Geobacillus stearothermophilus ATCC 12980: one gene and its partner. The main gene of each other region encodes a partner of the protein of the gene in region 2 in a complex. Links are inferred from orthologs where the notes say so. Each region holds a gene or a part of one and is shown on either strand. Other genes may lie near its edges.

Evidence for each region.
Region 1: the proteins of fabF (region 2) and acpP are in contact, whole or in part, in a solved structure (PDB 6OKG), measured with the Escherichia coli proteins. The link is inferred for Geobacillus stearothermophilus ATCC 12980 from one-to-one orthologs.

Annotation. Positions count from the first base shown.
Region 1 is NZ_CP128494.1:984,438-1,001,847, reverse strand. Bases 8,928-11,799 are described here. They hold acpP (acyl carrier protein), read right to left. Parts: upstream 10,545-11,799; coding sequence 10,311-10,544; downstream 8,928-10,310. Other genes in these bases: fabD (ACP S-malonyltransferase), read right to left, coding at 11,356-11,799; fabG (3-oxoacyl-[acyl-carrier-protein] reductase), read right to left, coding at 10,605-11,348; rnc (ribonuclease III), read right to left, coding at 9,389-10,129; smc (chromosome segregation protein SMC), read right to left, coding at 8,928-9,247. In the rest of the region: rplS (50S ribosomal protein L19), read right to left, coding at 1-301; tRNA (guanosine(37)-N1)-methyltransferase TrmD, read right to left, coding at 437-1,198; ribosome maturation factor RimM, read right to left, coding at 1,198-1,716; QSJ10_RS05390 (YlqD family protein), read right to left, coding at 1,731-2,117; QSJ10_RS05385 (KH domain-containing protein), read right to left, coding at 2,164-2,400; rpsP (30S ribosomal protein S16), read right to left, coding at 2,412-2,684; ffh (signal recognition particle protein), read right to left, coding at 2,779-4,119; QSJ10_RS05370 (putative DNA-binding protein), read right to left, coding at 4,138-4,470; signal recognition particle-docking protein FtsY, read right to left, coding at 4,679-5,668; more of smc, read right to left, coding at 5,684-8,927; more of fabD, read right to left, coding at 11,800-12,297; phosphate acyltransferase PlsX, read right to left, coding at 12,318-13,301; transcription factor FapR, read right to left, coding at 13,285-13,881; ATP-dependent DNA helicase RecG, read right to left, coding at 13,995-16,043; sdaAA (L-serine ammonia-lyase, iron-sulfur-dependent, subunit alpha), read right to left, coding at 16,040-16,924; sdaAB (L-serine ammonia-lyase, iron-sulfur-dependent subunit beta), read right to left, coding at 16,992-17,410. UniProt on the Escherichia coli protein: Carrier of the growing fatty acid chain in fatty acid biosynthesis.
Region 2 is NZ_CP128494.1:674,456-688,095, reverse strand. Bases 10,774-13,640 are described here. They hold fabF (beta-ketoacyl-ACP synthase II), read right to left. Parts: upstream 12,893-13,640; coding sequence 11,654-12,892; downstream 10,774-11,653. Other genes in these bases: QSJ10_RS03640 (beta-ketoacyl-ACP synthase III), read right to left, coding at 12,936-13,640; QSJ10_RS03650 (DUF2268 domain-containing putative Zn-dependent protease), read right to left, coding at 10,774-11,509. In the rest of the region: QSJ10_RS03710 (TerC family protein), read left to right, coding at 1-601; transcriptional regulator SpxA, read right to left, coding at 652-1,050; QSJ10_RS03700 (hypothetical protein), read left to right, coding at 1,353-1,535; QSJ10_RS03695 (ABC transporter ATP-binding protein), read right to left, coding at 1,623-2,558; QSJ10_RS03690 (ABC transporter ATP-binding protein), read right to left, coding at 2,551-3,612; opp3C (oligopeptide ABC transporter permease), read right to left, coding at 3,634-4,656; opp3b (oligopeptide ABC transporter permease), read right to left, coding at 4,653-5,582; QSJ10_RS03675 (peptide ABC transporter substrate-binding protein), read right to left, coding at 5,706-7,358; QSJ10_RS03670 (DUF3899 domain-containing protein), read left to right, coding at 7,780-8,154; trpS (tryptophan--tRNA ligase), read left to right, coding at 8,489-9,475; QSJ10_RS03660 (YjbA family protein), read right to left, coding at 9,537-10,277; QSJ10_RS03655 (YuzI family membrane protein), read right to left, coding at 10,363-10,569; more of QSJ10_RS03650, read right to left, coding at 10,706-10,773. UniProt on the Escherichia coli protein: Involved in the type II fatty acid elongation cycle. Catalyzes the elongation of a wide range of acyl-ACP by the addition of two carbons from malonyl-ACP to an acyl acceptor.

The DNA of each region.
Region 1 (17,410 bases), 320 kb from region 2 along the record:
GCAAGTAGTACAATTTCGCACGGCGAACTTTCCCGCGGCGGATGACTTCCAATTTTGCGATTTTCGGCGTATGCACCGGGAATGTGCGCTCAACGCCGACGCCATAGGACACTTTGCGGACGGTGAACGTTTCGCTGATGCCCGCTCCGCGCCGTTTGATGACGACACCTTCAAACACTTGGATGCGTTCGCGGTTGCCTTCCACAACTTTCACGTGGACGCGCACCGTGTCGCCCGGGCGGAAATCCGGCAAGTCGGTCCGCAATTGTTCTTTCGTGATCTCTTGGATTAAATGATGCATCATTTTCCACTCCTTCCACAGATGTTCATGCCAATGCGTTTGATCATTGCAGCGGAACATCGTTTTCCGTCCTTAAGCGGACTGCTTCAGTCACACAAAAGATATGATAGCATAAACGCCGGGCACAAGCAATAGTTATTCGCATTGAGAGCCGCTGTTTTCCGTTTCGCGTTCATGTTCCCACTCTTTCAGCCATTGCTTTTGTTTCTCGGTGAGCGGATAGCCGGCGAGCAAATCCGGGCGGCGCAAAAACGTGCGCCGGAGCGACTCCTTCTCGCGCCATTCAGCAATGAGCTGGTGGTTCCCGGAAAGCAAAATGTCCGGCACTTTCATGCCGCGAAAGTCGGCTGGCCTTGTGTATTGCGGATACTCCAGCAGGCCGGAACTGAACGAGTCGTCAACCGGCGACGCTTCGTTGCCGAGCACGCCGGGCAGCAGGCGGACGACGCTGTCGACGATGACCATGGCGCCGAGCTCCCCGCCTGTTAAAATGTAATCGCCGATCGAAATTTCATCGGTCGCCAAATATTGGCGGATGCGCTCATCATATCCTTCGTAATGGCCGCAAATAAGCACCAAATGCTCTTCTTGGGCGAGCTCTTCTGCCTTTTTTTGCGTGTAGCGCTCGCCTTGCGGGCAAAGCAAAATAATGCGCGCGCCAGGCGAGCCGGCTGTCACATGTTCCACCGCGTCGAAGATCGGCTGCGGCTTCAGCACCATGCCGGCGCCGCCACCGTACGGGTAATCATCAACCGTCTTATGCTTGTTGTCGGCAAATTCGCGGAAGTCAACAAGCCGGATGTCCACCGCCCCTTTTTCTTGCGCCTTCTTTAAAATCGACTCATTCAATACGCCGGAAAACATGTCGGGAAACAGCGTCAAAATATCGATCCGCATCATTCAAGCAGCCCTTCCATCGGTCGGATGATGATCGTTTTTTGCGCCGGATCGACGCGAAGAACGACTTCGTCGATGTACGGAATGAGCGCATCGGTGCCGTCGCCGCGCCGGACGACCCAGACGTCGTTCGCCCCCGGCGTTAAAATTTCCCTGACCGTGCCGATCGTTTCTCCTTCTTCCGTTACGACGGTACAGCCGATGATTTCATGGAAATAATACTCGCCTTCCGCGAGTTCACCGAGCTGGCTTTCCGGCACTTTCAGCATCGCTCCTTTAAACGGTTCGACATCGTTGATGCTGTCATAGCCTTCAAACGACAGCAAGTCGAACGATTTATGGACGCGATGGCTTTTCACCGTCACTTCGATCGGCTCGCTGTCGCGTTCGCGGAAAATGTACAGCTTGTTTCCTTTTTTGTATCGCTCTTCCGGAAAATCGGTGCGGGAAATGACGCGCACTTCGCCGCGAATGCCGTGCGTATTGACGATTTTGCCGACGTTAAACCATCGTTCCATTCTTTGCTCCCTCCTTAGCGAATCTCTTTCACGACGCCGTCTTCAACGATAATGGCGCGCGTTTTCGTCACCTCTTCCCAGCGGTCGCCGACGTTCACCTCAATGAGCGCCTCGACTTCCCGCTCTTTCAATTCACTTCCTAACGGTAGCATATGTAACTGTTCAAGCTGAAACTCAAGCAGCTTGATTTTCTCCATCCGGTCGTCGATTTCTTTGGCAAAATATTGCTTTACAAGACTAGCCGGGTATTTCCCGCTTTTCTCCATCCGCTTTTGCTCGAAGCGAAGCTGGCCGCACTCGCGCTCCAACTGCTGCTTGCGCGCCGCAAATGCCGCCGCAAGCTCTTGTTTGCTCCGCTCGGTGACAACTTGCCGCACTTCGACCGTTTGAATGAGCTTCATCCCCATCCCCCTTTACGGCGATATCAAAAAAGGGAGAGGAACATCCTCACCCTTTTTCTTTCACGTGCACAATCACCCGCTTGGGCGATCCAGCGGCGGCGGCATAGACGACCGTGCGGATCGCATGGATCGTCCGTCCTTGTTTGCCGATCACTTTGCCGATATCGTCATCGTGCATCGACAGTTCATAGATGACGGCCGTCTCTTCCTCACGGGTTTCGACCGCCACCGCCTCCGGATGATCGACAAGCGCCTTGACGATCGTTTCAATGAGCGGTTTCATGTGCATCCCGCTTATTTGCCGTATTTCAAGTTATGGAACTTCTCTAAAATGCCTTGTTTCGACAGCAAGCTGCGCACCGTGTCGGACGGTTTGGCACCGTTTTGCAGCCATTTGAGCGCCAGCTCTTCATCGATTTTGATTTCGGCTGGCTCCGCAACCGGATTGTATGTGCCGATCGTTTCAATGAAGCGGCCGTCGCGCGGCGAGCGGGAATCCGCCACAACAATGCGGTAAAACGGTTTTTTCTTTGCGCCCATGCGTTTTAAACGAATTTTTACTGCCATAGTTTGTACGCACCTCCGTATAGTGTTCACACAAGATAGTATATTAACAATTCTTTTTCCGTTTGTAAAGGTTTTTCGCTTAACAGAACATCATTTACATAAATGGGAAGCGAAATCCTTTTTTCTTCCCTTTGGGCATATTCGTCATCATTTTCATCATTTTTTTCATGTCATCAAATTGCTTGAGCAGCCGGTTGACGTCTTGCACGGTCGTGCCGCTCCCTTTGGCGATTCGCCTTTTGCGGCTAGCGTTGATGATTTCCGGATGCATTTTCTCCTCTTTCGTCATCGAGCGGATGATCGCTTCGACGCGGGCGATTTGCTTTTCATCGACTTGAATGTTGGAAAGCCCTTTGATTTTATTGGCTCCCGGCAGCATTTTAATCAGTTCGTCAAGCGGCCCGAGCTTGCGCACTTGGCCGAGCTGCTCCAAAAAGTCGTCAAGCGTGAAGGTGGCCGTGCGCATTTTTTGTTCGAGCTCTTTCGCCTTCTCCTCATCAACGGCGGCCTGCGCTTTTTCAATGAGCGTCAAGACATCGCCCATCCCTAAAATGCGGGACGCCATCCGCTCCGGATGAAACGGCTCGAGCGCATCCAGTTTTTCGCCCATCCCGGCGAACTTGATCGGCGCTCCCGTCACGGCGCGAATCGACAGCGCCGCCCCGCCGCGCGTGTCGCCATCGAGCTTCGTCAAAATAACGCCGGTGATGCCGAGCTGTTCATGGAAGCTTTGCGCGACATTGACGGCGTCTTGACCGGTCATGGCGTCGACAACGAGGAAAATTTCGTCCGGCTTGACCGCCTCTTTCATTTGCTTCAGTTCATCCATGAGCGCCTCATCAATGTGAAGGCGGCCGGCCGTGTCGATCAGCACATAGTCGTAATGCTCTTCTTTCGCCCGCTCGAGCGCCTGTTTCGCGATCTCGACTGGATTGGCGTCCTCGCCGAGCGAAAAGACAGGAACGTTCAGCTGTTTGCCGAGCGTCTCCAGCTGCTTGATCGCCGCCGGGCGGTAGACGTCAGCAGCGACCAGCAGCGGCTTCCGGTTATGGCGCTTGCGCAGCAAGTTGGCGAGCTTCCCAGTCGTTGTCGTCTTCCCAGCCCCTTGCAGGCCAACCATCATGACGACCGTCGGCGGCTTTTTGGCGACCGCGATTTTGCTCTGTTCGCCGCCCATTAACGCCGTCAGCTCCTCTTTGACCACTTTAATCACCTGCTGGCCCGGCGTCAAGCTTTTCATCACTTCCTGCCCGACGGCCCGTTCGCTCACCCGTTTGATGAAATCTTTGACGACTTTAAAGTTGACGTCAGCCTCGAGCAAAGCGAGACGCACTTCGCGCATCATCTCTTTGACATCCGCTTCGGTGACTTTCCCTTTGCCGCGGATGCGGTTCATCACCTGCTGCAAACGTTCGGACAATCCTTCAAACGCCATGGCGGCCACCCCCTTTTTTTAATCAAGTTCATCCAGCTCGCGGACAAGCGCCGCCAATTCGGCGTCAGCGCCGTAATGCCGGCTGATGTAGTCTTTCAGCCGCTCGATGGCCTGCCGCCGCTGTTCATATTTTTGCAGCAGCCCGAGCTTCTCTTCATACTGCTCAAGCATCGCTTCTGTGCGCCGGATGTTATCGTACACCGCCTGGCGGCTCACCTCATATTGTTCAGCAATTTCCCCGAGGGAGTAGTCGTCCAAGTAGTACAGCGCCATGTAATTGCGCTGTTTCGGCGTCAACAGCGCGTGATAAAAATCATACAAATAGTTCATGCGCATCGTTTTTTCGAGCACCGAACGCTCCCTCCCCCGTTGTTAAGTAAATTCCCTTTACAAGTGAGTGTACTTTGTTTTCCGGCTCTTGTCAAGATGAGGACGATTTTTCCCCCCATAAAAGCAAGGCTGGGGCGCGGTTGGCCGCCAGCCTGGCGGGAAAACACGGATGCAGGCCGCGCCGATGCCGTACGAGCCGCTAAACGGCATGCAACTGGCCAACTAGCCGTTATTGTTCATCGAACAAACCGGCAAACAGTCCGTATACATATTTTTCTGCATCAAACGGCTGCAAATCGTCCATCTTTTCGCCGAGGCCGACGAATTTCACCGGGATGGCCAGCTCGTTGCGAATGGCGAGCACGATGCCGCCTTTTGCCGTTCCGTCGAGCTTTGTCAACACGATGCCGGTCACATCGGTCGCTTCTTTAAACAGCTTCGCCTGACTCATCGCATTTTGCCCGGTCGTCGCATCAAGCACAAGCAGCACTTCATGCGGAGCGCCCGGGATTTCGCGGCTGATGACGCGCTTCACTTTTTCAAGCTCTTTCATTAAGTTCACTTTGTTTTGCAGCCGCCCGGCTGTGTCACACAACAACACGTCAACGCTGCGTGCTTTTGCCGCCTGAATGGCGTCGTACATAACGGCCGCCGGGTCGGAGCCGGCCGCCTGCTTAATGACATCGACCCCAACGCGTTCGCCCCATACTTCCAACTGCTCAATCGCTCCGGCGCGGAACGTGTCGCCTGCGGCCAAGAGCACCGATTTCCCTTCCGATTTCAGCTTATGCGCCAGTTTTCCGATCGTCGTCGTCTTGCCAACGCCGTTGACGCCGACGAACAATATGACCGTCAGCCCTCCTTCTTGCATATTCAAGGCGGAAAGCTCGTTGTCATCGGCGCCGGCGCGGTAAATGTCAATCAGTTTTTCCGCGATCACGTCGCGCATTTGCGCCGAATCTTGAATGTTGCGGCGCTTCACTTCCATTTTCAGCTCATCGACCAGTTCCATGACGGTCGCCACGCCGACGTCAGCGGCGATTAAAATTTCCTCCAGCTCTTCGAAAAATTCCTCATCGACTTTCCGGTAGCGGGCGATCAAGTCGTTCACTTTCCCGGCGAGTGAATCGCGCGTTTTCGACAGCCCTTCCTTAAACTTTTCCGTGACGGCATCCGCCTGTTTTGTCCACTTTTCTTTCAACTTTTGAAAAAAGCCCATCGAGGCTCCTCCTTTCTATGACGACACGAGTTGCTTGGAGTCTTCCAAACGGACGGAAACGAGCTTCGAGACGCCCGATTCTTGCATCGTGACGCCATACAGCACGTCCGCCTCTTCCATCGTCCCTTTCCGGTGGGTGATGACGATAAATTGCGTATCGCGGCTGAACCGCTTCAAATATTGGGCGTAGCGCTGCACGTTCGCTTCATCAAGCGCCGCCTCGACTTCATCGAGGACGCAAAACGGCACTGGGCGCACTTTTAAAATCGAGAACAAAAGGGCGATCGCCGTCAACGCCCGCTCACCGCCTGAAAGCAGGCTTAAGTGCTGCAGCTTTTTCCCCGGCGGCTGGGCGACGATCTCCACCCCGGTTTCAAGCAAGTCGTTCGGGTCAGTCAGGCGCAAATCGGCGCGCCCGCCGCCGAACAGCTCGCGGAACACCTCGCCGAAATGAGCGCGGATTTGTTCGAACGTTGAAAAAAACCGTTTTTTCATTTCCTCGTCCATTTCGTCGATCACTTGATGGAGCGTCGCTTTCGCCTCTTCCAAATCGGCTTTTTGCTCGCTCAAAAAACGGTGCCGTTCGGAAACGCGCTCATATTCATCGATCGCTCCTAAATTGACGGTGCCGAGCTCATCGATGGCGCGCTTGATCAGCTTCACTCGCTTGCGCGCCTCTTCGGCCCCGATTTCAAGCGGATAGGCCAAACGGGCCGCCTCAAACGACATTCCATACTCTTCGCCAAGCCGGGTGAGCAAGTTATCAAGCTCAACGTCCAGCCGGTTCAACTTCACTTCTTCGTCTTTGACCACATCGACAAGCTGTTTATGCTGGCGCTTCGCTTCTTTCCATTCCCGCTCCAAATGCTCAAGCCGCCCTTGGCAGTCAAGCCGCTGTTCGCGGCGGCTGGCGATGAGTTCAATCGTTTTTTGCTTGTCTTCTAGCTTTTGCTGCCGCTGTTGCTCCAGTTTGTCCTCGTTCCAGGACGGCGCGTTCATTTCGGCGGCAAGGGCGGCGCGCTCCCGTTCGGCTGCTTCGAGCTCGCGGGCCGTTTCAGCCAATTCCGTTTCAAGCTCCTCCACTGTCCGCCGCGCGTGTTTCACCCGTTCTTTCGTCTCGGCCAAAGCGACTTTTTGTTCTGTGATCGCGGCTTGCAGCGCTTCTTTTGTCGTTTGCTCCGTCTGTTTTTGCGCCTGCAGCCGGCTGATGTCGTCGTCAATCGCTTGCAGCTTTCCGGCAAGCTGCTCAAGCTGTCTGTCAACGGCGACGAGACGGCGGTTGAGTTCCGCCGCTTCACGCTCATCGTTCGCTTTTTCTTCATCGTACAGCGCGAGCCGCTCGTCGATCCGCTTTTTTTGCCAGTCGAGTTCACGTTGTTCGTCTTTTTGCGCCTGCAACGACTGCTGCAGCGCCGCCATCTTCTCTTGCAGCGCAGCCGCCTCCCGTTCCCGCTCCGCCCGCTCTCGCTCTTTCCCTGCGATATCGCGCTCGAGCCGGGCGATCGTTTCATCCATTTCACGCAATTTGGCAGCCATCGCCTCGAGCTCGCGGGCTCGGCCCAACAGCGAAGCCGTCTTTTTCGCCGCCCCGCCGCCGGTCATCGCGCCGCCCGGACTGACGACATCGCCGTCAAGGGTGACGAGCCGATAGCGGTACTGAAGGAGTTTGGCGAGTTCATTGGCTCCTTTTAAGTCCGCCGTGACGATGACGTGGCCAAGCAAATGGGCGATCGCCGCCTGGTGGGCGCGATCGTACTCGACCAGCTCGCTTGCGATGCCGACAAACGCCGGATGGCCGCTGATCATCGCCCGCTCCCGCTCCGACAGGGCGCGCGCTTGAATGACATCAAGCGGCAAAAACGTCGCCCGCCCATGGCCGTTCGTTTTCAAATAGTGGATGGCTTGCCGCGCCGCCGCTTCGCTGTCGACGACGATGTGCTGCATCGCGCCGCCGAGCGCCGTTTCGAGCGCCGTTTCGTAGCGGTCCGGCACGCGGATCAGCTCAACGATTGCACCATGAATACCGGGAAGCCGGTCGCGCGCTTTTAATACTTCCTTCACCCCTTGGAAAAAGCCGGCATAATCGTGTTGCATCTCTTCCAGCCATTGCTTGCGCGCTTTTGTTTGCTGCCGGTATTGACGCGCCTGCTGCAAAAGCGACTCATTCCGTTCGAGCTCCGCCTTTTGTGCCGCAAGTGCGGCCGTCATATGAGCCAGCTTCCCGCTCGTCTCAGCGATGGCTTGTTCAAGGCGGGACTGCTCAGCACGCGAAGCCGCCAGTTTTCGTTCTATCTGCTCGCGTTCAGCAAGATGGTGGCGGTTCGCTTCGTCGAGCGCCGCCCGCTTGGCCTGCAGCTTGCCGATCGCCTGCTCCACATGCGTGCGCTCGTTTTTCAACGCCGCTTGTTCGTGGACAAGGTCGATATAATCGCCCTTTCGCCGCTCGATCTCCTCCTCAAGATCAACCTCATACTCGGAAAGCGACATTTGTTTCTCTTTCAGCTCTTTCTCCAGCGCCGCGGCAGCGGCCTCAAGCCGGGCGAGCTCAGCCCGCTCTGCACGGAGCCGTTCGGCCAGACGGCGCTGTTTCGCCGTTAAAGCGGCGGCAGTCTCCTCAAGCTGCTCTTTCCGCTTTTCTGCATTTTTTTTCCTCTCTTTTAACACTTCCTTCCGGCCTTCGAGTTTTTCAAGCTCCTCGCTTGCCAACAGCAGCACTTGCTGCAGGCCGTCGATCGACTCGTCAATGGCCGCCATTTGGTCGCGCAGCTGTTCGATATGGGCTTCCATTTTGTGCAACGCCGCCGCCAGCGCTCCTTCCTCTTGCTGGTGCCGATCAAGCGCTTCCTTCAGTCCGCTCCATTGCCGGTGCAGCTCCTCGATGTCGTGCACCATAAGCGCCACTTCAAACCGCTCGAGCTCCTCGCGTTTTTCCAAATACTCTTTGGCGATTGACGCCTGCATCCGAAGCGGTTCAAGCTGCTGTTCGAGCTCATGCAAAATGTCGTTGACGCGATGCAAGTTGTCTTGTGTTTCCGCAAGTTTTGTTTCCGCCTTTTTTTTGCGCAGCTTGTATTTCAAGACACCGGCCGCTTCTTCAAAAATCGTACGCCGCTCTTCCGGCTTGCTGCTTAAAATTTCTTCGACCCGGCCTTGGCCGATGATCGAAAACGCCTCCTTGCCAAGCCCGGAGTCCAGAAACAAATCGACAATATCTTTTAAGCGGCACGGCTGGCGGTTGATGAAAAACTCGCTTTCCCCGGAGCGGTAAACGCGCCGGGTGATGCTCACCTCTTGATACTCAAGCGGCAAAAAGCCATCTTCGTTGTCGAGCGTGATCGTCACTTCGGCGACATTCAGCGGCTTGCGCGAGTCGCTGCCGGCGAAAATGACGTCTTCCATTTTTGCCCCGCGCAGCGATTTCGCCGACTGCTCGCCGAGCACCCAGCGGATCGCGTCGGTAATGTTGCTTTTGCCGCTTCCGTTCGGGCCGACAACCGCCGTGACACCGGGGACAAAATCAATCGATACGCGGTCGGCGAATGATTTGAAGCCGATCACATCTAACCGTTTCAGGAACATGATACGATGCTTCACCATCTTTCCGCTTTGATCTCGGCCCGCCGGAGCGGACCGGGACAGGCTGCTGTTTTCAATATACCACCACAGTGCGTCGAGAAAAAATGTTCATACAAAAAGACTGACGTAAAAGCGCCAGCCTTTCTATGGCCGCTCGGCAGCCCGCAGCGTCTCAAGCGCCATTTGTGCCGCATGCTGCTCGGCTTCCTTTTTGGAGCGGCCGACACCGATGCCGAGCTCTTGGCCGTTTAACGCCACGCGGGCGACGAACTCTTTGTTGTGGGCCGGTCCTTTTTCTTCCAAAATGGTGTATTCAAGCGTCCCGCTGCCGTCGCGCTGCACGAGTTCCTGCAGCTGGCTTTTAAAATCCATCACATGAGAAAAAGCACCTTCATCTATTTTTGGAAAGATCGTTTGCCCTAAAAAATGGAGGACCGCCTCCATTCCTTGATCCAAATAAAGGGCGCCGATAAACGCTTCAAACACGTCAGCCAAAAGCGCCGGGCGCGTCCGTCCGCCGGTCAGCTCCTCGCCTTTGCCAAGCAAAACGAGTTCGCCAAACGACAGGGAGTTGGCAAATTTCACAAGCGACGGCTCGCAGACAATGGCCGCCCGCAGCTTTGTCAACTGCCCTTCGCTCATATGTGGGAATTTTTGAAACAAATATTGGGAAACGGTCAGCTCCAGCACGGCGTCGCCCAAAAACTCGAGCCGTTCATTATCCTCGTGAAGCCGCCGCCGATGCTCATTCACATACGATGAATGGGTGAACGCTTGCATCAACAGCTTTTCATTTTGGAAGGTGATCCCGATTTTCCTTTGCAGTTCTTGAAACTTCGCCCGCCTTTTTTCGTGGATGCGTTCTTTGTCTTTTTGTTTTGACATAAAAATGCCCTCCGACTTCGTTCCAGACAAAACTGGCCGTATACTATCCTTTATTATATCCGTTCACCATCCCGCTACGCGAGTGGCAAAGGCGCCTTTTTTCCGCGGCTAGGTCCCGTGTGCCTCTTAAAAAGCAGAGAAAGCCCCGTTCGGAGCAACGGGACTTTGCAAAAAAGCGGGATTACAGATGGCTTTTTATGTAGTTCACAGCATCTCCGACTGTGACAATTTTTTCCGCTTCTTCGTCGGAAATTTCCATGTTGAATTCGTCTTCGAGCTCCATGACCAATTCGACGATGTCGAGCGAGTCAGCACCCAAATCGTCTTTGAACTTCGCCTCGAGCGTCACTTGCGATTCGTCAACCCCGAGCCGGTCGACGATGATTTTCGTGACACGTTCCAATACGTCTGCCATTCTGTTCACCTCCCTTCATGATTATAGTCGATTCTCAGGGAAAATACTAGCCGCCTTTTGTTACGGCATGACCATGCCGCCATCAACGTGAAGCGTCTGGCCGGTCATGTAGCCGGCGGCGTCGGACGCGAGAAACGCCACAACGCGGGCGACGTCATCCGGCTCGCCGAAACGGGCGAGCGGAATTTGTTTTAACATTTCCCCCTTCAATTCCTCGCTGAGTGCTTCGGTCATATCGGTTGTAATGAATCCCGGTGCGACGGCGTTGACGGTGATGTTCCGGCTGGCGAGTTCGCGCGCGGCCGTCTTCGTCAATCCGATGACGCCGGCTTTGGCCGCCACGTAGTTCGCCTGCCCAGGGTTGCCGATGACCCCGACGACGGAGGCGATGTTGATGATCCGGCCGCCGCGCTGCTTCATCATCGGCCGTGTCACAGCCTTCGTACAAAGAAATACCCCTTTTAAGTTCGTATTAATCACCGCATCCCATTCTTCTTCTTTCATCCGCATGAGCAAATTGTCGCGCGTAATGCCGGCGTTGTTCACCAAAATGTCGAGGCGGCCGAACTGGTCGAGCGCTGTTTTCACCAAGCGCTCCACCTCCTCCGCCCGGGCGACGTCCGCCTGGACGGCGATCGCTTCGCGGCCGAGCGAGCGGATCATCTCAACGACTTCATTCGCTTTTGCCTCGCTGCCGGCATAGTTGACAACGACGTTCGCCCCTTGACGGGCGAGCTCCAAGGCAACCGCCCGGCCGATGCCGCGCGACGCCCCGGTAACGAGGGCGATTTTTCCTTCAAGCATTGTTTTGTTATTCTCCTTTCAGCGCCGCAATGGTCGTTTCCAAGGAAGCGAGATCGTTTACCGCATAAACACGGGCGTTGCGGTCGATTTTTTTCACGAGACCGGACAACACTTTCCCCGGTCCGATTTCGACAAACGTGTCGACCCCAAGCGCCAACAGCGTGCGCACCGACTGTTCCCAGCGCACCGGCGAATAGAGCTGTTCAATAAGAAGACGGGCAATGTCCTCTTTCTTCGTCACCGGCTCAGCCGTTACGTTGGCGATGACGGGAACAGCAGCATCTTCAATGGCCAGGCTGTCAAGAACAGCCTGCAGTTTTTCCGCCGCCGGCTTCATGAGCGACGAATGGAACGGTCCGCTCACTTCCAGCGAAATGACGCGTTTCGCGCCGCGCTCTTTCGCCAACTGCCCCGCCTTTTCCACTCCCGCTTTCGAACCGGAGATGACGATTTGCCCCGGGCAGTTGAAATTGGCCGGCTCAACCGGATGGCCTTGGGCGGCAATTTCGTTCGTCACCGCTTCGAGCGCCTCTGCCTCCATCCCTAATACGGCAGCCATCGTCCCTTCGCCGGCCGGCACCGCTTCATCCATCAGCTCGCCGCGGCGGCGCACCGCATAGACAGCGTCGGCAAACGACATGGCGCCGGCGGCCACGAGCGCCGTGTATTCACCCAAACTATGGCCGGCGACGTAATCGGCCTTCAAGCCTTCTCCGTCTACGAGCTGAAGCAAGGCGATGCTAGCGGTCAAAAGCGCCGGCTGGGCGTTGTACGTCAGCGTCAGCTCAGCTTGCGGCCCGTTGAACATGAGCGAAGAAAGCGGAAATCCGAGCCGCTCGTCAGCCGCCTCAATCACCGCACGGGCGCGGGCGTCGCGGTCGGCGGCGTCCTTGGCCATGCCGACCGTTTGCGACCCTTGTCCCGGAAATAAAAAGGCGATTTTACCCATTTTGCTTCCTCCTTTATCCATTATGCCCGCTCGAGCTCCGCTTTGATCGTGCCAATGACATCATGGGCCACTATCTCGCGCGCTTGGCGGACGGCATGGAAAATAGCGTTCGCATCGGATGAGCCGTGCGCTTTAATGACCGGAGCGTTCAAGCCGAACAACGCCGCCCCGCCGTATTCGGAGTAGTCCATCATCTTTTTCAGTCCGGCGAGCTTCGGCTTGAGGACAGCGGCGGCGAGTTTTGCGACCGCGCCGCTTGTCAGCGTCTGCTTGAGCAACGAAAAAAGCGCCATCGCCGTTCCCTCGATCGTTTTTAAGGCGACATTGCCGGCAAACCCATCAGCGACAACGACATCGGCCACGCCATTGAGCAAATCGCGCGCCTCCACATTGCCAATGAAATGAAGGTTCGTTTCTTTCAGCAAGGAGAACGCCCGCTTCACGGTTTCATTCCCTTTTTGATCTTCGGTGCCGACGTTGAGCAGGCCGATGCGCGGCTTGGCGATGCCCCGCACTTGTTGGGCATACACGTGCCCCATAATCGCATATTGCTGCAAATGCTCCGGGCGGGCGTCGACATTGGCGCCGACATCCAAAAAGACAAACCCCCGCCCGTCTAGCGTAGGCAATGTCGGCGCGAGCGCTGGCCGGTCGATGCCGGCAATCCGCCCAACGACAAACAGCCCAGCCGCCATCAACGCACCAGTATTGCCGGCCGATATGCACGCGTCAGCGCGTCCTTCTTTCACTTCTTCCGCCATGCGCACCAACGACGAGTTTTTTTTGCGCCGCACAGCCCGCACCGGCTCATCGGTCGCTTCAATCACCTCATCGGCATGGAGGATCGACAGGCGCCCTCCGTCCGGCACATGCGGACGGATTTTCGCTTCGTCGCCGATAAGCGTAATATGAATGTCGGGAAAATGCGCGGCGGCTCGAGCCGCCCCAAGGACGATTTCGCGTGGAGCATGGTCGCCTCCCATGGCATCAATCGCGATGTTCATTGCTGTCGCCATCCTTTTTCTCTATGTTTGAACGATACATCTCGAACGTTCCGGAAAACACGAGCTCTTGGCCGACGTAGCTGTTTACGTCGACAATCGTGCGCCCGTTCGCCGTTTTGCCGGTCACCTTCGCCTTCGCCACCACCCGTTCGCCTTCCTTGACTTGACGAACAAAGCGGATCGTCGCTTTCGCCGTCAGCGCCAATTCGTCATGGATTACGGCAACGGCGAGCGAATTCGCCTGGGCGAACAAATGATGGCCGCGGGCGATGCGGGTGCGCCGGAACACATGATCTTCTTTCACATCGAAAATGGAAATGGCGCTCTCATCCGGCTCAATGTCGATAATATCGCCGATCACTTCCTCAAGCGGCAGCGCCCGCACTTTATCCGCGAACGACTGGCGGGCGACATGTTTAATGCGCTCGCGCAGCTCCGGAATCGACAGTTCAAGCCGGTCGAGGCGGATCGTCTGCACGCTGACTGAGAACTTTTCTGCCAGCTCTTCGTCGGTAATAAACGGATTTTCCCGGATCGTCTCCTGCAGCAGCCGTTGCCGTTCGCGTTTGCTTTTTCTCATCGATTCGTTACACCGTCCGGTTTTATGACTAGGTACTAAAAGTAATATATAATATCAAAAAACGGAATGCAAGCAGAAAAAGTGAAAAGCGGTCACATTTTGCCGCCTGCCTATTAATCTAGCTTTTCTCCATCGAGCACGCCGGACGCCTCAAGTTCGGCGCGCAGCCCCGCGTACGCTTCATCACTCCAAAACGCCGTCGTCGACACGAGTTTGGCGGCATCGCGGCGCGCGACTTCCAAGATGCGGTAATCATGCACCGGATCGCCAAATTGAAACTCCGGAAGCCCGCTTTGTTTCGTGCCGAAAAAATCGCCTGGACCACGCAGCTCCAAATCCTTTTCCGCCAGCACAAACCCGTCCGTCGTCTCCGTCATGATGCGCATCCGTTCTTTGCCGACTTCCGATTTCGGGTCGGCAATTAAAATGCAGTATGACTGGGCGTCCCCCCGCCCGACCCGGCCGCGCAGCTGATGAAGCTGGGCAAGTCCAAACCGTTCGGCGTCATAGATGACCATCACGGTGGCGTTCGGCACATTCACCCCGACTTCCACGACCGTTGTCGAAACGAGCACATGAATGCGGTTTTCACTGAACGCTCGCATCACCGCTTCTTTTTCATCGGCCGACAGCCGGCCGTGCATGAGGCCGATCTCATATTTCCCGCGGTAGTAGTGGACGAGCTGACTATGAACATCAATGGCATTTTGCACATCCAATTTTTCCGACTCTTCAATAAGCGGACAAATGACGTACGCCTGATGCCCCCGACGAAGCTCTTTTTCGATAAAATCGAGCACACGCGCGAATTGATGATGCTTGACCCAATACGTTTCCACTTTCTTCCGCCCGGCCGGCATTTCGTCGAGCACTGATACGTCCATATCGCCGAACGCCGTGATCGCCAGCGTGCGCGGAATCGGCGTCGCCGTCATCATCAGCACGTCCGGGGCATGCCCCTTTTCGCGCAAAATGCGACGCTGCTCGACGCCAAACCGGTGCTGCTCATCAGTAATGGCGAGGCCGAGCCGGCGAAACTGTACACCTTCTTGAATCAACGCATGCGTCCCAATGACGATGTCGATCGCCCCTTCCTCCAATTCCGCAAGCAGCTCTTTGCGCCTCTTCCCTTTCACGGAGCTTGTCAACAGCGCCAGCGTGACATCTGTGCCGGCAAACAGGTCGGCGAGCGAGCGGGCATGCTGCTCAGCCAAAATTTCCGTCGGCACCATCAGCGCTCCTTGAAAGCCGGACAATACCGCCGCATACAGCGCCACGGCGGCCACGACCGTCTTGCCGGAGCCGACATCGCCTTGCAAAAGACGGTTCATTTGCCTTGGCGCCCGCATATCGGCCAAAATCTCCTTGATGACGCGCCGCTGGGCGTTCGTTAATGAAAACGGCAAAGCGGAAAGAAACGCCGCCAGCCGCTCTTCGGAAAACGAATGGGCGACGCCGTGCTGCCCGTCGCGCACAATTCGCCGAAACGCCTGCATTTTCAGCTGGTACAGCAAAAACTCTTCATAGACGAGCCGGCGTCGCGCCTGGTGCAACTCTTCACGCGAGCGCGGAAAATGAAGGGCGCGAACCGCCTCCTGCTTGTCGACAAGACGGTAGGCGCGGCGCAAAGCGGGCGGCAGCGGATCGGGAATGTGCGCGCCAAACTGGGCGAACGCCGCCTTCATGAGCCGGCGCATCGTTTTGACCGTCAGCGGGCTGCGCACCGAATAGACCGGTTCAATGCCGGCCGTCTCCGGGGCGGCCCCGAAACGAAGCTCATAGGCGTTGATCGCCTGCCGGTGCCGGTCCCATTTGCCGATTACGGTCACCGTTTCATTGAAGGCGAGTTTTTCTTTCAAATACGGGCGGTTGAAGCAGACAACCGTGATTAAATAGCGGCCGGAAAGCAGGCGAAAGGAAAGGCGCGACTTTTTTTTTCCGTAATACGTTACAAGCGGGGCGCTGTGCACCTTCCCTTCCACTGTCACTTTTTCTTCATGGCGGGCGGCGGCTAGATCTTTTTGTTCGTAATCGTCATACCGGTACGGCGCATACATGAGCAGGTCGCCGACGGTTGTGATGCCGATGTCGGCGAGCGCCGCAGCCGTTTCTTCACCGATGCCTTTGACCGCCGTCACCGGCTGTTGCATCGTTTCGTTCACTTCGATGCCGCAGAAGCGCCGAAAATGCGGGCCGCGATGGCGCGGCCGGTCGGCGTCGCGGCCAACCCCCCTTGCGCAGTTTCTTTCAGCGCCACCGGCATGGCCGCGCCGATGCGGTACATCGCCTCGATCACTTCATCACACGGAATGCGGCTTTTTACACCGGCCAGCGCCATATCAGCAGCGATCATGGCGTTGGCCGCCCCCATCGCATTCCGTTTGACGCACGGCACTTCGACCAAGCCAGCGACAGGATCACATACTAATCCTAGCATATTTTTTAAGGCGATCGCCATCGCTTCGGCTGCTTGAGCAGGCGTTCCGCCGGCCAGCTCAACGAGCGCCGCAGCCGCCATGCCGGCTGCCGAACCGACTTCGGCTTGACAGCCGCCGGCCGCCCCTGAGATGGAAGCATTGTTGGCAACGACATAGCCGAACGCCCCAGCGGTGAACAAAAATTCGACCATTTCTTTTCTCGTCGGATTCAACCGCTCTTTCACGGCAAACAGCGTCCCGGGGACAACGCCGGCTGAGCCCGCTGTCGGCGTTGCACAAATGACGCCCATGGCCGCGTTCACTTCATTTGTCGCCATGGCTTTGCTGACGGCATCCAAAATCGTTTCCCCGGACAAAAAGCGGCCCTGCTCGATATAGCGCTGCACCCGCACCGCATCGCCGCCTGTCAGCCCCGAGCGGGAAACGACTCCTTGCAGCCCTCTTTCAACAGCCCGCTCCATCACTTCGAGGTGGCGCTCCATTTGCGCCATAATCTCCTCCCGGCTGCGCCCGCTCACTCCGACTTCTTGGCGGATCATCACCTCAGCGATTTTGATTTGCTCTTTTTCCGCCAATGCAACAAGCTCGGCAACATTGCGAAACATTCTCTTTTCCCCATCCTTCCTGTCCGTCATCATGGCTGTCTTCGCAAAACATGGAACCGTTTTCGATTTAATCAACGAGTTTGGTTACTTGAATAATGTTAGGCAGCTGCTCCAACTCTTGCAAAAGCTCGTCGGTCAACGGTTGATCGACTTCGATCGTCATCAGCGCTTCCTTCCCTTTTTCCTTGCGCGATACTTCCATATGGCCGATATTAATGGCATGCTTCGCCAGCGCGCTGGCCACCGCCCCGATCGTCCCGTAACGGTCGTTATGCATGATTAATAGCGCTGGGTGATGGCCCGACAACTTTAACTCGAACCCGTTTAACTCGATGATTTCAATTTTCCCTCCGCCAATGGACACGCCGACAAGCTCAAGCTCCCCTTTTCCGTCGCCAATGCGCACACGCGCCGTGTTCGGGTGATGCGGAATCGCCTCTTCGGCGGAAAACGAGACGTCCATTCCCGCAGCCTGAGCGATCGCCA
Region 2 (13,640 bases):
CGGGGACAATGCGGTTGTCATTGCGTTAGCGAGCCGCAACTTGCCGGAACAAAAGCGGAACATCGCCATTGTCCTCGGCACGGCGCTGGCGATCGCCGTCCGCATTTTGCTGACCGCAGCGGTCGTATGGCTGTTGACCATCCCGTTTCTGCAGCTAGCTGGCGGCCTCCTCCTGTTTTGGATCGCCTTGAAGCTCATGGGGCAAAAAGACGAAAAACATGCCGCCATTAAAGCCGAACCGTCGCTTTGGAAAGCCGTCCAGACGATCGTCACCGCCGATGTCGTTATGGGCATGGACAACGTCATCGCCATCGCCGGAGCATCCCAAGGCCATATGGGGCTTGTCATCTTTGGCTTTCTTTTTTCTGTTCCTATCATCATTTTAGGCAGCAAAATCATCCTTTATGCCATGGAACGGTTTTCGTTTCTGATTTATGCCGGCGGCGCCCTTTTGGCATACACAGCCGGAAACATGATCACTGCCGAAGAGCGGCTACGTCCGTTTTACGACCCGCGCTGGGAGGCGTTGTTTCCGGTCTTAACGGCCATTCTTGCCGTTTTGCTCGGCTTGGCGGCCCACCGCCGGTCGCGCGCCACATAAAGCAAATGATAAAAAACTTCTACATGGCAGACCATGTAGAAGTTTTTTTATTACCCGTTCACCAGCCGCTGCGCTTCACGAAGCTGATACGCCCGCACTTTGCGCGGCAGAAAGCGGCGGATTTCATCTTCGTTATAACCGACTTGCAGCCGCTTTTCATCAATGATGATCGGCCGGCGCAAAATGCCTGGGTTTTTCTGAATCAGCTCGTACAAATCTTGCAGCGGCAAAGCTTCCAAGTTAATGTTCAACTTTTGGAACACTTTCGAACGGGTCGAAATGATTTCGTCCGTTCCCGTTTCCGTCATCCGCAAAATTTCTTTAATCTCTTCAACCGTGAGCGGTTCAGAGAAAATATTGCGTTCTACATAAGGAATATTGTGCTTCTCGAGCCACGCCTTCGCCTTCCGGCATGACGTGCAGCTCGGTGATGTGTATAGCTTGACCACTTCGATCACTCCTTTTGACAAGGAATCCCTTGCTTCCCTCGTCCGTCAGACGACAGACGTGCACCGCTATGACGGTTTGACGTCTGACAGCATAGCGACACGGCCTGGACGCCAGTCTAGCGATCAGCCGCTTTGCCAATCGTTTGCAAATTGAAATGACTTTAACATAATATATTATACAATACATCGGCCAAGAAAGATATAGTTTTTCGATGATAAATGCAATTTTCTTTCTTTCCTCTTCCAAAGTGAAGGCAAATCCTCTACAATCAAAGTAGAAAAGGAAAAGGGAGGAAGAACCGATGGCCGGCTATTTCATCGACTTTGCCATTGCTTCGGCATTGATCGTCGTCCTCACCGCATTGATGGGGAACATCAGCAACACGATCGGAGAGCGGATGTTCGGCCGAAACAAAAGTGGAAAGCATGTCGAGGCCTCCCGCCGCATCCAACAAGGATGGAAAGTCGTCGGGGGAAAAAAATAACGCACCAAAACAGGCGCATAGGTGGGCGCCGCTCTTTCACCGTTCGCATCATGCAGCGGTGAAAGAGCGGCGCTTTTTTCGATTCGGCTAGGCATACATCGCCCGATACCGCTTATACTCTTCCTCCGAACAAAGCACAAAATGGCCAGGCGTAATTTCGCGGAATTCAAGTTCCTCTCCATCTTTGTAGCCATGTTGCGCCGGATCGTAAACGATCCGCTTGCGCGTCCGCTCCGTTTCCGGATCAGGAAGCGGAATGGCCGACAAGAGCGCCTTCGTGTATGGGTGGATCGGATTGCGGTACAGCTCTTCCGATTCAGCGAGCTCGACCATTTTCCCGAAATACATCACGCCGATCCGGTCGCTGATGTATTTGACCATCGACAAGTCATGGGCAATAAACAAGTACGTCAACCCTTTTTCACGCTGCAGGCGCTTCAGCAAGTTGACGACTTGCGCCTGAATGGAAACGTCCAGCGCCGAGATCGGCTCATCGGCGATGATGAATTCCGGTTCGACGGCGAGCGCCCGGGCGATGCCGATCCGCTGGCGTTGCCCGCCGGAAAACTCATGCGGATAGCGGCTCGCATGCTCGCGGTTCAACCCGACCGTCTCAAGCAGCTCATAGACGCGCTGCATCCGCTCCTCTTTCGTTTTCGCCAATCCGTGGATGTCAATACCCTCAGCGATAATGTCGGCGACCGTCATCCGCGGATTCAACGACGCATACGGATCTTGGAAAATCATTTGCATTTTTCGGTTTAACTCTTTCAGCTCTTTTTTTGATTTTTTGCCGTGTACGTTAACGCCGTTAAACAGTACTTCTCCGTCTGTCGCCTCATACAGCCGAATGATCGTCCGCCCCGTTGTCGACTTGCCGCAGCCCGACTCGCCGACAAGGCCGAACGTTTCTCCTTTATAAATGTCAAACGTGACGCCGTCGACCGCTTTCACCACCTCGCCGCGGCCGGCCGGGAAGTATTGTTTTAAGTTTTTCACTTCAAGCAGCTTTTGCTTAGCCACGCGGCTTCCCTCCTTTCCGGGCGACGATGTCAGCAAACCGTTTCATCCGTTCGCGCACGATCGCCGGCGGTTCCACTTTCGGTGCCTTTTCATGCAACAGCCATGTCGCCGCATAGTGCGTATCAGACACTTGGAACATCGGCGGCTCGAGCTCATAGTCGATTTTGAGCGCATACGGATTGCGCGGCGCAAACGCATCGCCTTTTGGCGGATTTAACAAATCCGGCGGCGAGCCCGGGATCGAATACAGCTCCGTATCTTTATGATCAAGGCTCGGCATCGAGGCGAGCAATCCCCAGGTGTACGGATGTTTCGGATTGTAAAAAATTTCATCCACCGTGCCGATCTCCACGATTTTCCCGGCATACATCACCGCCACTCGGTCGGCCATGTTGGCGACAACCCCTAAATCATGGGTGATGAAAATAATCGACATGCCGAGCTTTTTCTGAATGTCTTTCATCAACTCCAAAATTTGCGCCTGAATCGTCACATCCAGCGCGGTCGTCGGTTCATCAGCGATCAAAATTTTCGGATTGCACGCCAAGGCGATGGCGATGACAACACGCTGGCGCATTCCGCCGGAAAATTGGTGCGGGTATTGCTTCATGCGCAGCTCGGCGTTTTTAATGCCGACCAGCTGCAATAGTTCAATCGCCCGTTTGCGCGCTTCCTCTTTCGACAGCTTTTGATGTTTTAAAATTGCTTCCATAATTTGCTTTCCGATCGTCATCGTCGGGTTGAGCGACGTCATCGGATCTTGGAAAATCATTGAAATTTTCGCCCCGCGGATCGATTGCATGTCTTTCTCCGACAGCTTGGTCAAGTCTTTTCCTTCAAATAAAATTTCCCCTTGCTTGATTCGGCTCGGCGGCGTCGGCAACAGGCGCATCAACGCTTTTGAAGTCACTGATTTCCCAGACCCTGACTCGCCGACGATCGCCAGCGTTTCTCCCTTATACAAGTCGAACGTGACGCCGCGAACCGCCTGCACTTCACCGGCGTGGATGTCAAAGGAAATATGCAAATCGTTCACCTGCAAAATTTTCTCCATCGGTTTCACCCCTTCCGTCGGTTATTTGCGCATTTTCGGGTCGAGTGCATCGCGAATTCCGTCTGCCACCAAGTTGAAGCTTAAAATGAGCAAGCTGATGACAACGGCCGGAATAATCATTAAATGCGGATATGTTTGGATCGATTTGTATCCGTCATTGACAAGCGAGCCAAGCGACGCTTCCGGCGGACGGATGCCAAGGCCGATAAAGCTCAAAAACGCCTCAGTGAAGATGGCCGATGGAATCGTGAACATCGTCGTAATAATGATCGGGCCGATGACGTTCGGGATCAAATGTTTGAAAATAATCCGTGATGTCGGCGCTCCGAGCGTCCTTGCCGCCAGCACGTATTCCATGTTCTTTAATTTCAACACTTGTCCGCGCACGATCCGCGCCATCGTCGTCCAACCGGTAATGACCATCGCCAGCGTGATGGAAATGATTCCAGGCTCAAAAATCAAAATGAACAAAATGACCATAATTAAATACGGGATGCCGTTTAAAATTTCGATGATCCGCTGCATCACATTGTCGACGCGGCCGCCATAGTAGCCGGAAATGCCGCCGTACGCAATCCCGATCAATAAGTCGATCAACGCCGCCAGCAAACCAATGTAAAGGGAGATACGCGTGCCATACCACGTCCTCACCCACAAGTCGCGTCCTAAGTCATCCGTGCCAAACCAATAGTACTCTTTCACGCCGCGCTGTTTATACACATCAACGCCGTTCGCATCCCGGCCGTCAAACGGAAGCCAATGAATATGTTCAAGCACCGGGATTTTCGGTGGAAGTTTCGCATGCCGCAAGTTTTGATCTTTATACGTCCGGTCGCTCGCCATCGGGGCGATGATCGCCATGAGCGCCAAGATGATAATCATCACGAGCCCGACGATCGCTGCCTTGTTTTCCCGAAGGCGAAGCCAAGCATCCTGCCAAAACGTCAAGCTTGGACGATTGATTTTTTCCTGCTCACCAACGTTCGGCGGGGCGGGCTGAAACCATTCCGGTGACAGTTGTTCGTATTGTTGTTTCGCCATCATTTTTTCCCTCCCGCTAACCGGATGCGTGGGTCGACAACCCCGTACAACACATCAACGATGAATACTGCCAAAATCAACAAGGCGGAATAAAACAACGTCGTTCCCATAATAACCGGGTAATCGTTCAGTTCAATCGAACGGACAAACTGTTCCCCAAGACCAGGGACAGCAAACAGTTTCTCAATGACAAGCGTTCCCGTCATTAAATTGACGGTCATCGGTCCTAAAATGGTAATGACGGGGATAAGCGAGTTGCGGATGGCGTGCTTGATGATAACCCCCGCCTGGCTGATCCCTTTCGCCCGAGCCGTCAAAATGTAGTCAGAGCTTAACACTTCCAGCATTTCTGTGCGCATAAAACGGGCGATGCTAGCGATGACCCCGACAGACAGCGCCAATGTCGGGAGAATCGTATATTTGAAGCCTTCCCAAAAAGCGACCGGAAGCCATTGCAGTTTCACAGCGATAAAATATTGCAAAAACCCCCCTAACACAAACGACGGAATCGAGGCGCCCAACACCGCAATGACCGTAGCAGTGTAATCTTCCCAATGATTATGTCGAATCGCCGCGACAATTCCGAGAATCAACCCGACGATCGTCCCAAACACAATCGCCTGAAACCCGAGCTGGGCCGACGGGCCGATTCGATCGCTGATGAGCTCTGTCACGGGGCGGTTGTCATATTGGAACGATACCCCCAAGTCTCCTTTCAGCAAATTCCCTAAATATTGAATGTATTGAACCGGCACGGGCTTATCCAATCCGTACTCTTTTAAAATAAGCGCCTTCTGTTCCGGCGTTAATTTCTCTTGGTTCTGAAGCGGCGAACCAGGCAACAGCTTCATTAAAAAGAACGTCAACGTCGCAATGATAAACAACGTGATGATCATATAAACGAACCGCTGAAGCGTATACCGCGCCATGACCGCACCTCCTCTGCTTTTCTATAATCTTCGTTGTTTTTCGACATTTTTCGCCTTGACAGGCAAAAGGAGAGTATATGCCTAGGCATATACTCTCCTCCGCATTTTCAAGAGAACAACGGATTACTCGACATACGCCCATTTCAAGCTGTAGTCGGCGCCGAATGTATGCGTGACGAAGTCTTTGACATACTCGCGTTGCAAATAGGCAGCGCCGCGTTGGTACAGCGGAGCGATCGGCATTCCTTCAAAGACGATTTTTTCTGCTTTCAGCATCGCATCCCAACGAGCTTGCTGATCGTTGGCAAGCGTCGTTTGCGCGTCTTTGATCAGCTTGTCGTACTCAGCATTCGACCAGCCTGTTTGGTTGTGCGGGCTTGTCGACGTCCAAAGCTGCAGGAACGTCATTGGGTCTTGATAGTCCGGACCCCAGCCGGAGAACGACAAATCATATTGCATGTTGCTTTCGAGCTTCAGTTTTTGTGCAAACGGTTGTTGCTTAATGTTGATCGTCAAGCCCGGCAAGTTTTGTTCAAGCTGCGCTTTCACATACTCGCCGATTTTCTTCGCGTTGTCGGTGTCAAAGTTCAGCAATTCAAGCGTAAATTTGTCTTTGCCCAGCTCTTTTTTCGCTTGCTCCCACAATTTTTTCGCTTCATCCGGATTGTAATTGACCAAATCGCCATTCACATCGCGGAAGTCTTTGCCATCCGGACCGGTGACGAAGTCTTTCGGAACGGTGAACTTCGCCGGAATCGAACCGTTGTTCAAGAGCGTATCGACCATCGCTTGCGTGTCGATGGCCATCGCAATCGCTTTGCGGGCGTTGACGTTGTTCAACGGTTCTTTTTTCGTGTTCATGCGCAGCCAGAAGATCGACGGATCCAATTTCGTATGGAAGTTTTTGTCGTTTTTGTACTTATCCACGAACTCCGCCGTCAAGCCGACGCGGTCCGTTTGTTTTGTTTCATACAAGTTGACGGCTGTCGCCGTGTCTTTCACGACTTTCACATTGACTTTTTCCAGCTTGACGTTGTCTTTGTCCCAGTAGTTCGGGTTTTTCGTATATACCCAACCTTGTTCATGCTTCCACTCGCTCAACACGAATGGGCCATTGTAAAGCGTCGTATTAGCTTCGAGACCGTATTTGTCGCCTTGCGCTTTCACAAATTTTTCGTTTTGCGGCATGAACGTGCCAAACGCCGTCAAGCCGACGAAATACGGAGCCGGGTTTTTCAGCTCGACTTTAAGGGTGTAGTCATCAAGGGCTTTGACGCCGACTTGGTCAAGCGGCACCTTGCCTGTGTTGGCTTCTTCCGCGTTTTTAATGTCGTACATAATGTACGCATATTCCGATTTCGTCTTCGGATCAAGCACGCGCTTCCAGGCGAATTCGAAATCGTGCGCCGTCACCGGATCGCCGTTCGACCACTTCGCATCTTGGCGAAGCTTGAACGTATACGTTTTGCCGTCTTGGCTCACTTCATAGCTTTCCGCGATCCCTGGCACCGGTTTGTTGTCTTTGCCTAAACGGTACAGACCTTCCATGACGTTGTTCAGCACGATAAACGATACTTGGTCGGTGGCCATCGCCGAATCAAGCGTCGGAATTTCTGAGGAATCAAGCAAGTTCAGCACCTGCTCCTTTTTCTCCGCCGGCTTTTCGCCGCCCTGGCCGCCTTGGGCGTTGTCGTTGTCCTTGCCCCCGCCGCAAGCCGCGAGGAACGTTGACAGCGCGAGAAGCAGGACGAGGAAGAAAGAAAATCGCTTCTTCACTAAAAACCCCCCTTAGGTTTATGTAGTGTATTACAAATCTTCTGAACCGTTTGATTTCAGAAGATTGTACTTACATCGCTTATTATATCCTGTGATAGTATATTTGAAAAGGATTTTTTATTTCCTTAAAATAAAAAAATTCAAACTACTTACAAACGGGAGAGGATCGGATTGCATTTACACCTGCATTGTAACGACTTTTGCCACCATTGTAAACAAAAAATTTCTGCCTACAGAAAAAAGAAAACGATTACAATATGATTTTTTTGCCCTTCCTTTCAGCTTCGAAGCAAATCTATCCTGAACTTCCAGGTTATTCTATATTTTTTGATATAATTTTGTTAATAATTTTGACAATCTTCCCGCCCACATGATTTATGATAAAATAAGCAGTGAGAAGGGAAAGGCGGGAACAGACGATATGAAACAAACGGTTGTGCGGACTGGATGGCTCGTCGTTGCGATGCTGGCGGCAAGCGCACTCATCGTAATAGGGCAAGGAGCATGGAGTACGGTGGCCTTTATTAACGTTTCGTTTTTGCTCTCCCTTTTGCCTCTGTCGCTCGGCGGGCTTTTGTTTGTTTATGAACGCGGGTTTTTCAACGGATTCGCATACGGGTTTCGCCGATTGCGCAGAAGCAGCGCGAGGGTGGAGCGGTATCTTGAGGAAGCGGCAGCAGAACATGAATCGGATGAGCTGCTCGGTCCGCGGCGTTTCGCCATCACGTATCCGCTTCTCTTTTCTGGTCTGCTTCTGTTTTTCGCGATGATTGCCGCCGGATATGCCGTGCAATAAGGTTGCAACAGCTGAATGTTTTCCGTATAATATAAGGCAAATCTAGGATCAACCGAGCGATGAGAAAGAAGAGTACATATTGGCGATGCCTTCAGAGAGCTTGTGGAAGGTGCGAACAAGCGGCTAGCCATATGGAATGGGCTTTCGAGCTTCCCGCCGAACCGGCGACGCAGTAGGCGAGGACGTTCCCCGCGTTACAGGGGGCCATGCGCAAAGCATGGGCTGAGCGATTGCGCTTCTTGACGCAATAAATAGGGTGGCACCGCGGTCCTACCGTCCCTATCAGAGGGCTGGCAGGGCCTTTTTTATTTTTGGCTTGAGGGAGTGAAGATCGATGAAAACCATTTTTTCCGGCATTCAGCCAAGCGGCGTCATCACCATTGGCAACTATATTGGGGCGCTGCGGCAGTTTGTCGAGCTGCAGCATGAATACAACTGCTATTTTTGCATCGTTGACCAACACGCCATTACCGTTTGGCAAGACCCACACGAACTGCGGCAAAACATCCGCCGCCTCGCCGCTTTGTATTTGGCCGTCGGCATCGACCCGACGCAAGCGACGTTGTTCATCCAGTCAGAAGTGCCGGCGCACGCTCAAGCCGCTTGGATGCTGCAGTGCATCGTTTATATCGGCGAACTTGAGCGGATGACGCAATTTAAAGAAAAATCGGCCGGCAAAGAGGCGGTCAGCGCCGGGCTGCTCACGTACCCGCCGCTGATGGCCGCTGACATTTTGCTTTATAACACCGACATCGTCCCGGTCGGCGAAGACCAAAAGCAGCATATCGAATTGACGCGGGATCTGGCCGAGCGCTTCAACAAACGGTATGGCGAGCTGTTTACGATCCCTGAGGCGCGCATTCCGAAAGTCGGCGCCCGCATCATGTCGCTTGTCGACCCGACGAAAAAAATGAGCAAATCCGACCCCAACCCGAAAGCGTACATCACACTGCTTGACGATGCGAAAACGATCGAGAAGAAGATCAAAAGCGCGGTCACCGACTCGGAAGGAACGATTCGCTACGACAAAGAAGCGAAGCCAGGCATTTCGAACTTGCTCAATATTTATTCGACCCTATCCGGTCAATCGATCGAGGAGTTGGAGCGGCAATACGAAGGAAAAGGATACGGCGTCTTCAAAGCAGACCTCGCTCAAGTCGTCATCGAAACGCTTCGACCGATTCAAGAGCGGTATCACCATTGGATGGAAAGCGAGGAGCTTGACCGCGTGTTGGATGAAGGGGCGGAAAAAGCAAATCGGGTTGCATCGGAAATGGTGCGCAAAATGGAGCAAGCCATGGGGCTCGGGCGGCGGCGGTAAATAGCCGCATCCAGCGAAGCCATACAAAAACGGGCAGGCGCCTATCGCCTTGGCCCGTTTTTTAATTGACTTTTGGTTCTTGCTCCATTTCCCACAGTTTTTCGAAAAATGGCTGCCCTTTGATCAAGTTTTCGCACAGCTGCTCATGCCGTTCGGACCACCCGTATTTCGTCTCGTTATACAATTGTTCCCACGCTTCATCAAAAGACATTTTTTGAATAGCGGCGTATTTTTCCGGCGCCCATTCCGTATACCAATAGCGCATCTGGGCAGTATTTTTTGTCGAATAAAGCTGGTCAAGCGCCATAAACAACAGCTGTTTCAACTGCCGCTCTTTGCGCGTGAGTCCGCACATCAGTTCCGGAGCCGGCGATAAAATGTGGTATTCTTTTTCATACCTCGGCAGCGGATAGTCCCGTTCCTCCGCTTCGGCCGCCACTTCGTAGACGAGTTGTTCCTGACGCGGAATGAGACGGCTTTTGCGAATCGGGATTTGATAACCGATTGTATCGACAGCCAAAACGCCGGCGCCGTCCGTGACAACGAAACAATAGTCCAGCTGAATGCGTTCATGGTTTTTGCGGACATACGCCTTCTGATGTACATCGTCTAGCAGCGGTTTTGGAAGATCGGACAAGCTGTTTTCAATGTAATGAAACAGGGCCGGGGATACTTTTAACAGCGGCACTTGGTCGAGCAGCTCGATTTGATCGTCCTTGCGCCATTCATGGAAATGACAGACGTTGTATCCGTTCTCTTCTCCTTCAAACCAGTTGACCCAAATGTCGTGCAGATAAAGCATGCGAGACCCCTCACTTCCAGACGTGTTTGTCCATCAGTATAGGCAGAGGGTGGGAATTTTATTCCATTTCGTCCTCTTTTCCCCTCTAGGGGCTGCGGCTTGGAAACGTCAAGCTCCCCCACATCAAAAGAAGGCCAATAGGGAATAAATAACATTCCACCCTTGTCGAAATATAAGATAAGTATTCGTAAAAACCACGCTCTGGAGTGATGATGTTCAAATAGGCGATCACCATCATGCCGCCGACGACTGAAAAACCGAAACCGACCAAATAAAAAAACAGGCGGACCACCGGGCTTTCCCTTCCTTCTTGTCCACGTCCTTGTTCTACATATATGTCGGCGCCATGGACAACATGCCTGTTTGCGCCCGATGCCCCTAAGATTCTTGTGATAACCGGACAGCGGCGTCCGCCATGCGGTTTCGAGCTAAGACGCTCCTTGCTGTTTGCCTGAAAAGCCCGCCAACTCCGCGATGTCTTTCGCTTCCATCTTCATCAATTGGGCGAGCGAATAGCCTCTTTCTAGGCAACGACGGATGATGGCATACCCAACGGCATAGCCCCCCATTTTCGGATGCCATCCAAGCCCGTACAAAATGCGGGAAGTATGCGGATGCGAAACGGGCAAATGTTGGTTCGGGACAATATAACGCCGCCAAAACCGTTCCATCTCCCGATCGGTGTAATACTTCGTCCATCCCGCACACTGCTTGACGCCGACTGTCTCGGTGACGGCATGCTCCGCCAATCCTTCCATCACGACGGCATCCAGCAACGTCGCATCTTCGCCTTCGTTCGGCAACTGCTTGAGACGGCATACATGGTTGTATTCATGCGCCACCAACGCGGCGATCTCCTCGTCGCCATGATCCGGCAGCAAGAAGAAAAACAATTTATCAGCAAACGCCACCCCGCCTTTTCCTTGGAATTCGCGCACAAGCTTCCAGTTTTCGTCATCGGCCGGCAGCAAACATACCGGAACGTCTGGCCCCTTCCATATCCCCCGTTGCCGTTCATACAAACGGCCAAGACGTTCCCAAAGACGGCGCTCTTTCATCTCCGGCAAAAGCCGCTCGGCCTGTCGAGTGCTTCGGTACATGCCATACAGCCGTAAATAGCTGTAAATCTCACGCGCCGACGCTCCTTTAAAAAACGAACTCAACCTCCCGCACAACAGGAGCGGGTCCCCCTCATCCTCTTCCAGCCATCGATCGGTTGGAAGCAATCCCATCGCTTTTCCCTCCTTTTCTCTTACGTTATGTCGGCAGGGAAAAGACGGTGAAACAAAACAAAAAAGAGAGCCTGACGCTGAACCGAACCCGCCGTTAGTCACGCGTTTTCAGCTCTGCTCAACCAAGGCTCTCCTTTTCATCCATTACACATATTTTTTAAAAATCAATGTCGCATTATGGCCGCCAAATCCAAATGAGTTGCTTAAGACCACACGCACGTCTTGCTTGCGCGCTTCATTCGGCACATAGTCGAGGTCGCATTCCGGATCCGGTGTTTCGTAGTTGATCGTCGGCGGAATGATGCCGTCGCGGATCGCCAGCACGGAGAAAATCGCTTCCACCGCGCCGGTCGCCCCGAGCAAATGCCCAGTCATCGACTTCGTCGAGCTGACGGCGAGCTTATAGGCATGATCGCCGAATACTTCTTTGATCGCCTCCGTCTCATACTTATCATTGTACTCGGTGCTCGTGCCGTGGGCGTTGATGTAATCAATGTCCTCCGGCTTCAAGCCGGCGTCTTGAAGCGCCTGGCGCATCGCCCGCACGCCGCCTTCGCCGCCCGGCGCCGGCGCGGTGATATGGTACGCATCGGCGGTCGCGCCGTAACCGACAATTTCGGCGTAAATCTTCGCGCCGCGGCGCAGCGCGTGCTCCAATTCCTCCAAAACAACGATTCCTGCTCCCTCACCCATGACGAAACCGTCGCGGTTTTTGTCAAATGGGCGGCTCGCCGTTTTTGGATCTGGATTGGTTGAGAGAGCCGTATTGGCGCAAAAACCGGCGAACGACATTTTCGTAATCGGCGCTTCCGTCCCGCCGGTGATCATGACATCGGCGTCGCCGCGCTGAATGACTTTAAACGCATCACCGATCGAGTTCGCCCCGGTCGCGCAAGCGGTCACCGTGCACGAATTGATCCCTTTCGCTCCAAGGATGATCGATACTTGCCCAGCGGCCATATCCGGGATCATCATTGGCACGAAAAACGGGCTCACTCGGCGATAACCGCGCTGCTGGAAAATCTCAAACTGCTGTTCAAACGTCTCCATACCGCCGATGCCAGAACCAATCCAAACACCGACCCGTTCAGCGTTGCTTTCATGAATGTTGAGATTGGCATCTTTGACCGCCATAAGCGCCGCAGCGACGGCGAATTGGGTAAATCGGTCCATCTTCCGCGCCTCGCGGCGGTCGATAAACAGCGACGGATCGAAGTCTTTCACTTCCGCCGCCACTTTTGCCGGAAAGTCGTCCGGATTGACGCGGGTGACAATGTCGATGCCGGACTGGCCGGCGATGATGTTTTTCCACGTCGTTTCTGCGTCATTCCCAAGCGGGGTGACGGCGCCTATGCCTGTCACGACGACTCGTCTTTTTTCCATCGTTTCCGTCTCTCCTTTTTTTATTTCGATAATATCCGTGCCGTTAACGGCCCCAGCGCAAGGCAATCGCGCCCCACGTCAGCCCGCCGCCGAATCCGACCATAATGATGAGATCATCGTCACTGATTTTACCCGCTTCCAGCTCTTCTACAAGCGAAATCGGAATAGATGCGGCCGACGTGTTGCCATATCGGCGGATCGTCGTCGATATTTTCTCTTCCGGCAGCTCGAGCCGCTGTCTGGCCGCTTCGACGATGCGAATGTTCGCTTGATGAGGAATGAGAAAGTCGACATCGTCTTTCGTGAGCCCGGCTTTTTCAAGCACACGCACGCTTGATTCTCCCATTTGCCGGACGGCGAACTTGAATACTTCACGGCCGTTCATGACGATATATTCGTCTTTGTATAAATGTTTTCCTCCTGTTCCGTCAGCTCCCAACTCAAAAGATAAAATCCCGCGCCCGGGCGACACCGGACCCATGACGACCGCTCCGGCGCCATCGCCGAACAGCACCGCCGTGTTGCGGTCGGTCCAATCGGTGATTTTCGATAGTTTGTCTGCCCCCACTACTAATATATACTTGTAGGTGCCTGTGTCAATAAATTGGGCGGCCGTGACCATCCCGTACATAAACCCCGCGCAGGCAGCGCTAATATCAAGCGCAGCGGCGTTGACGGCGCCAAGCCGCTCTTGCAGCATGCAAGCGACCGACGGAAACGGACGGTCCGGGGTGACGGTGGCAACTAA